One region of the Bradyrhizobium sp. USDA 4354 genome, then DNA from elsewhere that is predicted to be linked to it. Evidence: riboswitches for the same ligand, from Rfam matches in the RefSeq annotation. Region 1 holds a riboswitch; the other holds the start of a gene.
The links. Region 1 has a riboswitch for glycine ahead of ACVIIV_RS20730 (D-amino acid dehydrogenase). Riboswitches for the same ligand answer to the same signal wherever they lie in the genome.

Region 1 (4,208 bases):
TGATCACGGGTACCGCGGCATTGCGCAGCGCATGGCGCATCATCACCGCAATCTCGTTGATGCCCTTCGCACGCGCCGTTCGCACGTAATCTTCGCCGAGCACGTCGAGCATCGCCGCGCGCGTCATGCGCGCGATCAACGCGATGTAGATGAAGGACAATGCGCAGGTCGGCAGGATCATGCGCTCGAAGAACGGCCCGAAACCGTTAAAGATGCTGCGGAAGCCCTGCACCGGCACCCAGCGCAGGTCGATCGCGAAGATCTGGATCAGGACATAGCCGACCACGAACACCGGCACCGAGAAGCCGAGCACGGACAGGCCCATCACGAAACGATCGATCCAGGTGCCGTGCTTCCAGGCCGCGATCACCCCCAAGGGAACGGCGACGATCACGGCGAGGATGATGGTGCACAGCGCGATCGAGATCGACGGCTCGACGCGCTGGCCGATCATCTTCATCACCGGCAGGTTGGAGATCAGCGAGGTCCCGAGGTCGCCGTGCAGCAGCTTGTTCACCCAGGTGATGAACTGCACGATCAGCGGCTCGTTCAGGCCGAGCGAGGTGCGGATACGCTCGAGCCGTTCCGGCGTCGCGTTGTCGCCGGCGAGAATCGCGGCGGGATCACCGGGCGTCAGCCGCAGCAGCAGGAACACGAACAGCGCGACCACGCCCATCACGGGCACCGCGGCCAGAACGCGGCGAATAAGATAACCCAGCATGCACCTATCTCCGGCTGCGGAACTTGGGGGGCCTCGAGGCGCCCGTGAACTCTGTCGTGTCTATCATGCCTGTCACTTGGACTGGAAAGGCCGCCCGGAGACGCCGCCCTCTCGGGGCAAATTGTGTGCCAAGGGCTGCGCTGTCGCAAGAGGCCGGCATGTCCCCGGCATCGACCACTCAGGATGCATGTCGCAGTTCACGCTCAACCCCAAGTGAAGACGTGGTCGTCGGCGCATTGAGCCCGCGCCAGCCGTCGATGGTCTGGGCAATCATCTGCGCCGTCGCCGCCGACAGGGTCCAGCCGAGATGGCCGTGGCCGGTGTTGAAGAACACGCCCGGTATCCGCCCTGCGCGCACCACCGGCATCATGTTCGGCATCATCGGGCGCAGCCCGGCCCAAGGCACGACGCGCGACGTTTCGACGGCGGGGAAGTTGCTGCGCACCCAGTCGATCAGCGGCTGCACGCGGTCGGCACGGATATCGCGATTGAAATCGTTGAACTCGGCGGTGCCAGCGACGCGAAAGCGATCGGCCCCGAGCCGGCTGGTGACGATCTTGGCGGCCTCGTCGAGCAGGCTCACGGTCGGGGTGGCATTGCGGCTCTCGGCGGTGTCGAGCTGCACGGTGATCGAGTAGCCCTTCACCGGATAGACGTTGACGCGCTCGTCGAGCAGGGCGGCGAAGTGACGGTTAGCAACGCCGGCGCAGACCACGACACCGTCCGCCTTCAGCATGCCGCGCGCGGGGGCGACCGCATCGTCCGCGGCAAGGTCGGCCCAGCCGAGCACGAAGCCGCTGCCGGCACGCGCGATCGAATCGATGCTCGCTTCGTGGATGAAGGTTGCGCCACGCCGCTTACAGGCGTCCGCCAGGCCGCGGGTGAACTTGTGGATATCGCCGGTCGCATCCGATGGCGTGTAGAAGCCGCCATAATAGTCCTTGCGCAGTGTCGGCTCGATCGCGCGGATTTCCTCCGGCGTCACCGGGCGGCGGTCGAGGCCACCTTCCTGCAGCAGCGCGTTGACGCGCAGACCGGATTCAAAGCCGTCCTTGTCACGATAGATGTGGAGGATGCCGCGGCGCTCGAGATCGAAGTCGATGCCCTCGCGCGCCGCGATGTCGAACAGATGTCTGCGCGCTTCGATCGCGAGCCGCGTGGTCTCGATCGTGTTGGCCCGGTAGTTGCCGATGTCGGCGACGAACTCGCTCATCCAGGAGTATTTGTGCCAGTTCGGCCGCGGATTCATCAGCAGCGGCGCGTCGCGCCGGAACATCCAGCGCAGGCCTTTCAGGATCGTCGCGGTGCTGTTCCAGACTTCGGCGTTCGATGCGGAGAGCTGTCCGCCATTGGCGAAGGACGTCTCCATCGCAGCGTAGCGGTGCTTGTCGAGCACCGTCACCTCAAAGCCGCGTTCGAGCAGGGCATAGGCAGTCGTCACGCCGGTGATGCCGGCGCCGATGATGGCGATATGGGTCATGACTAGTTCGGGGCTCCCGCGTTTAGAGTCGGCTGACCGCCGGCCAAGGCCGTTGGCGGCGCCCCATCTGTCACGGGTACCTGAGAGCTTGATCCGCTGCGGATCTCGCAACGGACTATCCCCTTCGGTGGACGTCACGATTGCCTGCAATCGCGCCGCCTCTCTCCAGATCGTCCTGACGATACAGTCCTTTTGCCTGAGAGTTTCCGGGGCGGTTGCTCCGTCGGCGCCGCAACGAAAGCTGAAAGCCTTCGTTGCGATCTCTCCCGCATCGTCGCGTGGACGGCCGAGCAGTACGATACGCCTCATTTTTGGACAAGGCTAAATTTAGACCGCGACTGCCAACGCATTGTGCAGTGCGAAGTTGATTCAATTGCGTGTTGTTTCGGGCCGTCGTCCCGGGGCGATGCGAAGCATCGAACTCTGGTGCGCACTTGCGCACCTGAGGACCTCGAGATTCCCCGGTGCGCAATTGCGCACTCGAGGTCTGGTCCTTCAGGACCATCCCGGAATGACGGCTGCGCCGTCACTCCAGCGTCGCTAGCAATCCCGCCATCAAGCGCCCACGCTCGACCAGGCTGTCGATTTCGATGAACTCCTCCAGCGTGTGGGCATTGCCGCCGCGCACGCCCAAGCCGTCGAGCGTCGGGATCCCCATCGCTCCGGTGAAGTTGCCATCGGAGCCGCCGCCGGAGCTCGCATGGGGTAATTCCGCGCCGAGAGATTTGGCGATGCCGCGCGCCTTTTCGTACAGCGCCATCGTGCCCGCGTTCGGCTCCCATACCGGCCGCGTCACGCCGCGCGTGACCTTGAAGCTGACGTCGTTGTTAGTGGCCGAGAGCGCAAGCATCCGCTCGACGCCGCGGTCGAGATCGGCCTGGCGCTTGGCCATGGAGAGCGCTTCGCCTGTCGCGGTCGTTGCAACGCAATTGACCCATTGGCCGCCATGGACGACGCCGACCGAGAAGGTGCAATCCTCCGTCGTCATCGCGTCGATCGCGAGAATCTGCCGCGCCATTTCGCGGATTGCCGAACGTCCCGCCGACAGCGTCGCGCCGGCGTGGCTTGGCCGGCCCGTCGCCTCGAGATTGAACCGCGCGATGGCGTAGCGTCCGGTGGTGACGCCGTTGTCGGCGCGGCCGGGCTCCGGCACCAGCACGTATTTGTTGCGTGCGGCTTCCGCCTCGATGATGTCGCGCGTCGAGGGCGTGCCGACTTCCTCATCAGGCGTGAACAGCACGGTGATCGGCAGCGGCGTCGTGAACGAGGCGCGCGCCAGCTGCCGGATCGCTTCCAGCGAGAGATAGTTGCCGCCCTTCATGTCGTAGATGCCGGGGCCGTAGCACTTGTTGCCCTCGCGCCGCCATTTCAGCTTCTCGATCGTGCCGACCGGGTGGACGGTATCCATGTGCCCGGCGATCAGGATACCCGGCTCGCCCTGCTTCGGATGGGGAAAGCGCGCGCGGATGACGCCGCCAAAGCCTTGGCGGCCGGCGATGCGCTCGATCGTCGCACCCATGATCGCCATATCCCGCGCTGCGATATCGAGCATCCGGTCCACGGCATCGACGTCCCAGGTTGGGCTCTCGCATTCGACCCAGCCGCGCAGGCCTTCGAGCATTGCCTCGGAATCAAAGGGAAGATTGGCAGGATTCATCTCAATGTCTCTCAAGCTTGGAAAGATGGAACGGGCATTGCATCGCAGACAGGACAGGCGGAGGGGTTGTAGAGCCAAACCGATCTTTGTGGAGCCCGTGCGTGCGCCGCAAGGGCTTGCAATGAAACCGGATTGACGCGCTTCACACTGTCTGCAAGTCTCGAAAGATGAAGGCATTGCATGAGGTTAGTTCGCCCAACGAACGAACCTCATGCTCAACCAATAATCTGCCTTTGAACAGTTTCACGTCAGGAGAACTTTCTATGTTCCACTTCATGCGCCGGGGGCCTCGCGCGTTCGCCTCCAAACTTGCGCTGTCGGTCGTCGCGCTTTCGACCGCGTTGGCCTCG
Region 2 (4,208 bases), 1.3 Mb from region 1:
TGCAAAGAAACGACAACGCTCATGCAGCCCCACTTGGTCGGCGTCAACTCGTTGCAACAACTCAGTCATACCAAGGCTTTCGGAGGCAACGGTGCCAAGTGGTTCACAGGGGCGCTTACCTGAATAATGAATTGCGGGAAGCAAGTCGCCCGACCGTGAGGCTCGCATCACCCTTCGAGAGCGACTTCAAAATCCGCTTCGGTACTGTCAATCGACATGCTCCCGCCGCGATATCGGCGGGAGCATGGACCAGGACCCATTCAACAGGATCAGGACACGGATGCGCTCAGCCGAGTGTTGCTGCCGTCTGTCGTAATGACATCAGCGATCATTTCAGCTGTGACAGCGGATAATGTCCAGCCGAGATGACCATGGCCTGTGTTGTAGAAAACATTCGGGCGTTTGCCGCGGCCAACCGTTGGCATCATGCTAGGTGTCATAGGACGCAAGCCCGCCCATGGCACCACCTGCGCGGTCGACACATCCGGAAACGATCGCTCTACCCAGCGCACCAAGGGCTTAATTCGGTCCCAGCGGATGTCGCGGTTTTCGCCATTAAACTCGGCGGTCCCCGCGACCCGGAAGCGATCTTCTCCTAACCGGCTGGTCACGATCTTGGTGGCCTCGTCCAGCAGGCTGACACGAGGCGCAGCCTTTTGGCTCGTTTCGTCTCCCAGCTCTACCGTGATGGAGTAGCCCTTGACGGGATAAATGTTGATGTTGTCCCCCAGCATTGAAGCAATGCGGCGGCTGCCGACCCCCGCGCAAACCACTGCGCGTTCGGCATTGAGTTCTTCCTTCAGCGAACCTCGTTTCCAGTGTACGACCACACCGTCTCGGTCGGACCGCATGCCGCAGATCTCTGCATCAAAGACGAAGCGTACGCCCCCTCGCTCGCAAGCCGCAGCGAGGCCGCGCGTGAACTTGTGAATGTCGCCGGTTGAGTCAGACGGGGTAAAGAAGCCACCATAATACTGATCGCGCAGAGCTGGCTCTATTGTAAGCATCTCAGAAGGCGTCACAGGACGGCGATCCAATCCGCCCTTGAGCAGCAACTGATTCACGCGAGAGGCCGCATCGAAATCGGGTTTGCTCGAATAAACGTGCAAGATTCCTCGCCGTTCCAAGTCGAAATCGATGCTCTCCCGATCGGCTAGCTCAAAAAGATGCTTGCGAGCGGCTATCGCTAGCTTCGTCGTTTCGATCGTGTTGTGGCGGTAGTTTCGAATCTGGCTTACGAACTCTGCCAGCCAAGTATATTTGTGAAAACTGGGGCTTGGGTTCAGCAACAATGGTGCGTCTTTGCGCAGCATCCACCTCAAGCCTTTTACGATCGTTGCGACATTATTCCAAACCTCGGCATTACTTGCCGATAATTGGCCGCCGTTCGCAAACGAAGTGTCCATCGCCGGATAGCGCTGGCGATCAAAGACTGTAACCGAATAGCCGCGGCGGGCCAGGGCATAGGCAGTTGTAACTCCGGTGACGCCGGACCCGATTATGATGATCGTGCTCATCGTATGCTCCAGGACAAGATTGAACGAACGGTGAATGGCGTCGCCATGTCTCCGTCCCCAAATCTGTCCGTGCACCTGAGAGCTTTGTCCGCAATCCTCGTGGATCACGGTCCCCTTCGGTGGGTGCTGACCGGCACCTCTCTCCAGATCGTCCTCGGTGTGCGGTCCTGGGCCTGAGAGTTTCCTTGGGGAGTTGCTCCGTCGGCGGTGATACGCCTTTGCAGGCTTATCGCGCTCTCCCGCACACCATCATCAGACACGATAACACTCTCAGACGTACTCACTACCTGTCAAGCCGTGATGAATCGTCGGATCCCAAAATCGGCGGCGTAAGCGACAACTCGATGTTTGCCTAGCCTCCCCACCCAAATTAGCAGGTGGTTTGTTGCCTAGTACTATGCTGATCTCGCCTTTTGATAATTGCATCCGCTGGATGTTCCAGTGGTTTCCAGCGAGCTATCGGCGGCTACCGCAGAAATACTGCGTGATTCTCAAAAGAACGCGCAATGTTTGCGTGGCGACGCTCTAATAAGTCTGCGGTGGTGTAGGACCCTACAAAGCTGTGCCTGGCATGCATCTCTTTCAAAGTCGAGCCGAAATGGAGGCCTGCACGCCTGAGTCGGTCGCTCCGCTCGATGAGGGGCTCTTCGCGGCTCTCGCGTCGACGTCTCTGGCATATGACGGCAGGATTCGCTCTTGCTCGACACGCAACCGGGTGAAGTTCGCTGCTGGTTCGGCGATCCGCTGCCTCGATTTCCAATTCGCGCGATTTCCGGTCGCTACTCCGCCAAGCAGGATAGCCGATAATGGGACTCAGTTCGCGAGTGGCGCCATTGTGACGCTATTCGGGCTTGGGTTAATCGCCTCCCACGCGCACGCTCTCGCGCTGCAAGATCGGATTTCCGTTCACAGAGCATGGTGGTTTCCGAGAAAGTCGAAAAGACGACGGCGCCAAGTTCAGGATAGGCGTACTACGCTCTCGATCTGCCTTGGACTTGGCGGAGGATCGCGATGAGAAATGCCGTTTTTGTCTTCTGCGTCGATCGAGAAAAGGACCCGGTCGCGGGGCGCGTTCTGGATGCTCTCAAGGCGGAATGCGCTCTTGTTGCAACGAGTTTCGAAGTCGATGGGCACTCCGTCCTCGAAGTCGCTGGCTTGCATGACGCCAGAATTTCGATCGTGGCCACGAACGAGGTCGTAAGTAACGACTATGCGCGCTACGCGCCAATCTTGAATGAACGCTTCGGTGACGCTGACGTTATTGGCATCGTGAATTGGCACGAGGGCGCCAATGCGCCAAACGCAATCTTCTCGGTTCAAACGACCGGCGATCTGGCCACGGGGACCTTCAGCACGGTCGACCCTCGGATTACGCGGGGGCTTCTTCTGGCCATCGAAGCCGAGCGGGTCACTTCCGGTCTTGACTCCTTTCGTACTTACCTGGAAGCGACTCATTGGTCGGGCGTCAAGGCCGGTGATGCTGGTACCCGTCTCGCTGACCTGCGGCCGTCGGCTGTCGATGTCGAGATCGGAAGCTCGCCCGAAGATTGGGCAAACCCTCTTGCGGCCCGAGTGCTGGCGCGATCGCTGCTGCGAATTTTCGATCGCATTGAGGAACCGGTACACTCCGTGCTCTGCATCGGAGGCGTTCACTTCGAGCCGAGCTTTACGAACCCGGTATTGCAGTCGCGCGATCGACCCCCGATCGCAGCAAGTCACGTCCTACCAAACCATTGGCTCGTGTCGGATGGCTATGACCAGGAAAGGCGTTTGGTCGACCTGAGAGCTTGCGTGGAGTCGATTGTAGGCGGGATTCAAAGCATCGTGTACCACGATAAGCTAAAAGCGCCTTTCAAGGGGGTTGCTCGCCTCCTCGCAGAGGAGCTCGGTGTTCCGATGCTTTCGCATAAAAAAATGCGCGCGGCTCTTCCGAAGGATATTGTCGAATGAGCGCGCGAAGGCGGCCATCTGCTGTCGAACTGGCATCTAAATTGTCGGTCGTCCTGCAATTGACGTGTTTCTCTGGAGAAGAGCGATGAACGGCTTGGGGATGGGCTCGATTAGGACCATTCAGTACGATCCGTTTCCCCGGATCGAATACGAGGGCCGCGTCGAGCGCGCGCGGCGTTTGATGAAAGAGCATGCCATTGACGCGCTTCTGGCGACGTCCGAACACAATTTGCGGTATTTCATTGGTGAGCCTAGCACGACCCCGCAGCAGACGACCCGGCCGCGATTTCTTCTCATTCTTTCGTCAGCTGACCCCGTTGCCGTCGTCCCAGAGGGAATCGACCAGTTTTATAAAGAAACGACCTGGGTAAAAGATTGCCGGAGCTGGCCTAGCCCAAATCCGAAAGATGAGGGTGTGTCCGCCCTTGCACGAGCGGTGCGTGAATTACTGCCGGAGCACGCTAGGATCGGCGTAGAGCTTGGCGCGGAGAGTAGGCTTGGCTTCCCCGCGGGAGATTTCTTGCGTGTAGCCGACGCGATCAAGCCTCGAACGTTCGTCGACGCATCGGATCCGATTTTCACGCCCCTGCGAATGGTCAAGTCTCCGCTAGAGATCGACAGAATTCGAACTGTATGCAGGCTTGTTTCGGAATCATTCGAAAATTTAGCATCAAAACTGCGTCTGGGTATGACGGAACGCGAGGCCTGTCGCCAGTTCGAATTCGAATGTTTCAGTCGCGG

Region 2: linked by a shared signal. The riboswitch ahead of ACVIIV_RS15255 (D-amino acid dehydrogenase) and the one ahead of ACVIIV_RS20730 (D-amino acid dehydrogenase) in region 1 are both predicted to bind glycine.

The regions. Positions count from the first base shown of each region.
Region 1 covers NZ_JBSSDC010000001.1:4,538,919-4,543,126, forward strand. Annotated here, with positions in the region: gene ACVIIV_RS20725 (ABC transporter permease) at 1-721, opposite strand, end outside; gene ACVIIV_RS20730 (D-amino acid dehydrogenase) at 900-2,201, opposite strand; glycine riboswitch at 2,267-2,372, opposite strand; glycine riboswitch at 2,376-2,480, opposite strand; gene ACVIIV_RS20735 (M20/M25/M40 family metallo-hydrolase) at 2,728-3,858, opposite strand; gene ACVIIV_RS20740 (ABC transporter substrate-binding protein) at 4,122-4,208, shown strand, end outside.
Region 2 covers NZ_JBSSDC010000001.1:3,285,314-3,289,521, forward strand. Annotated here, with positions in the region: gene ACVIIV_RS15255 (D-amino acid dehydrogenase) at 270-1,517, opposite strand; glycine riboswitch at 1,579-1,666, opposite strand; glycine riboswitch at 1,670-1,769, opposite strand; gene ACVIIV_RS15260 (D-aminoacyl-tRNA deacylase) at 2,529-3,467, shown strand; gene ACVIIV_RS15265 (M24 family metallopeptidase) at 3,553-4,208, shown strand, end outside.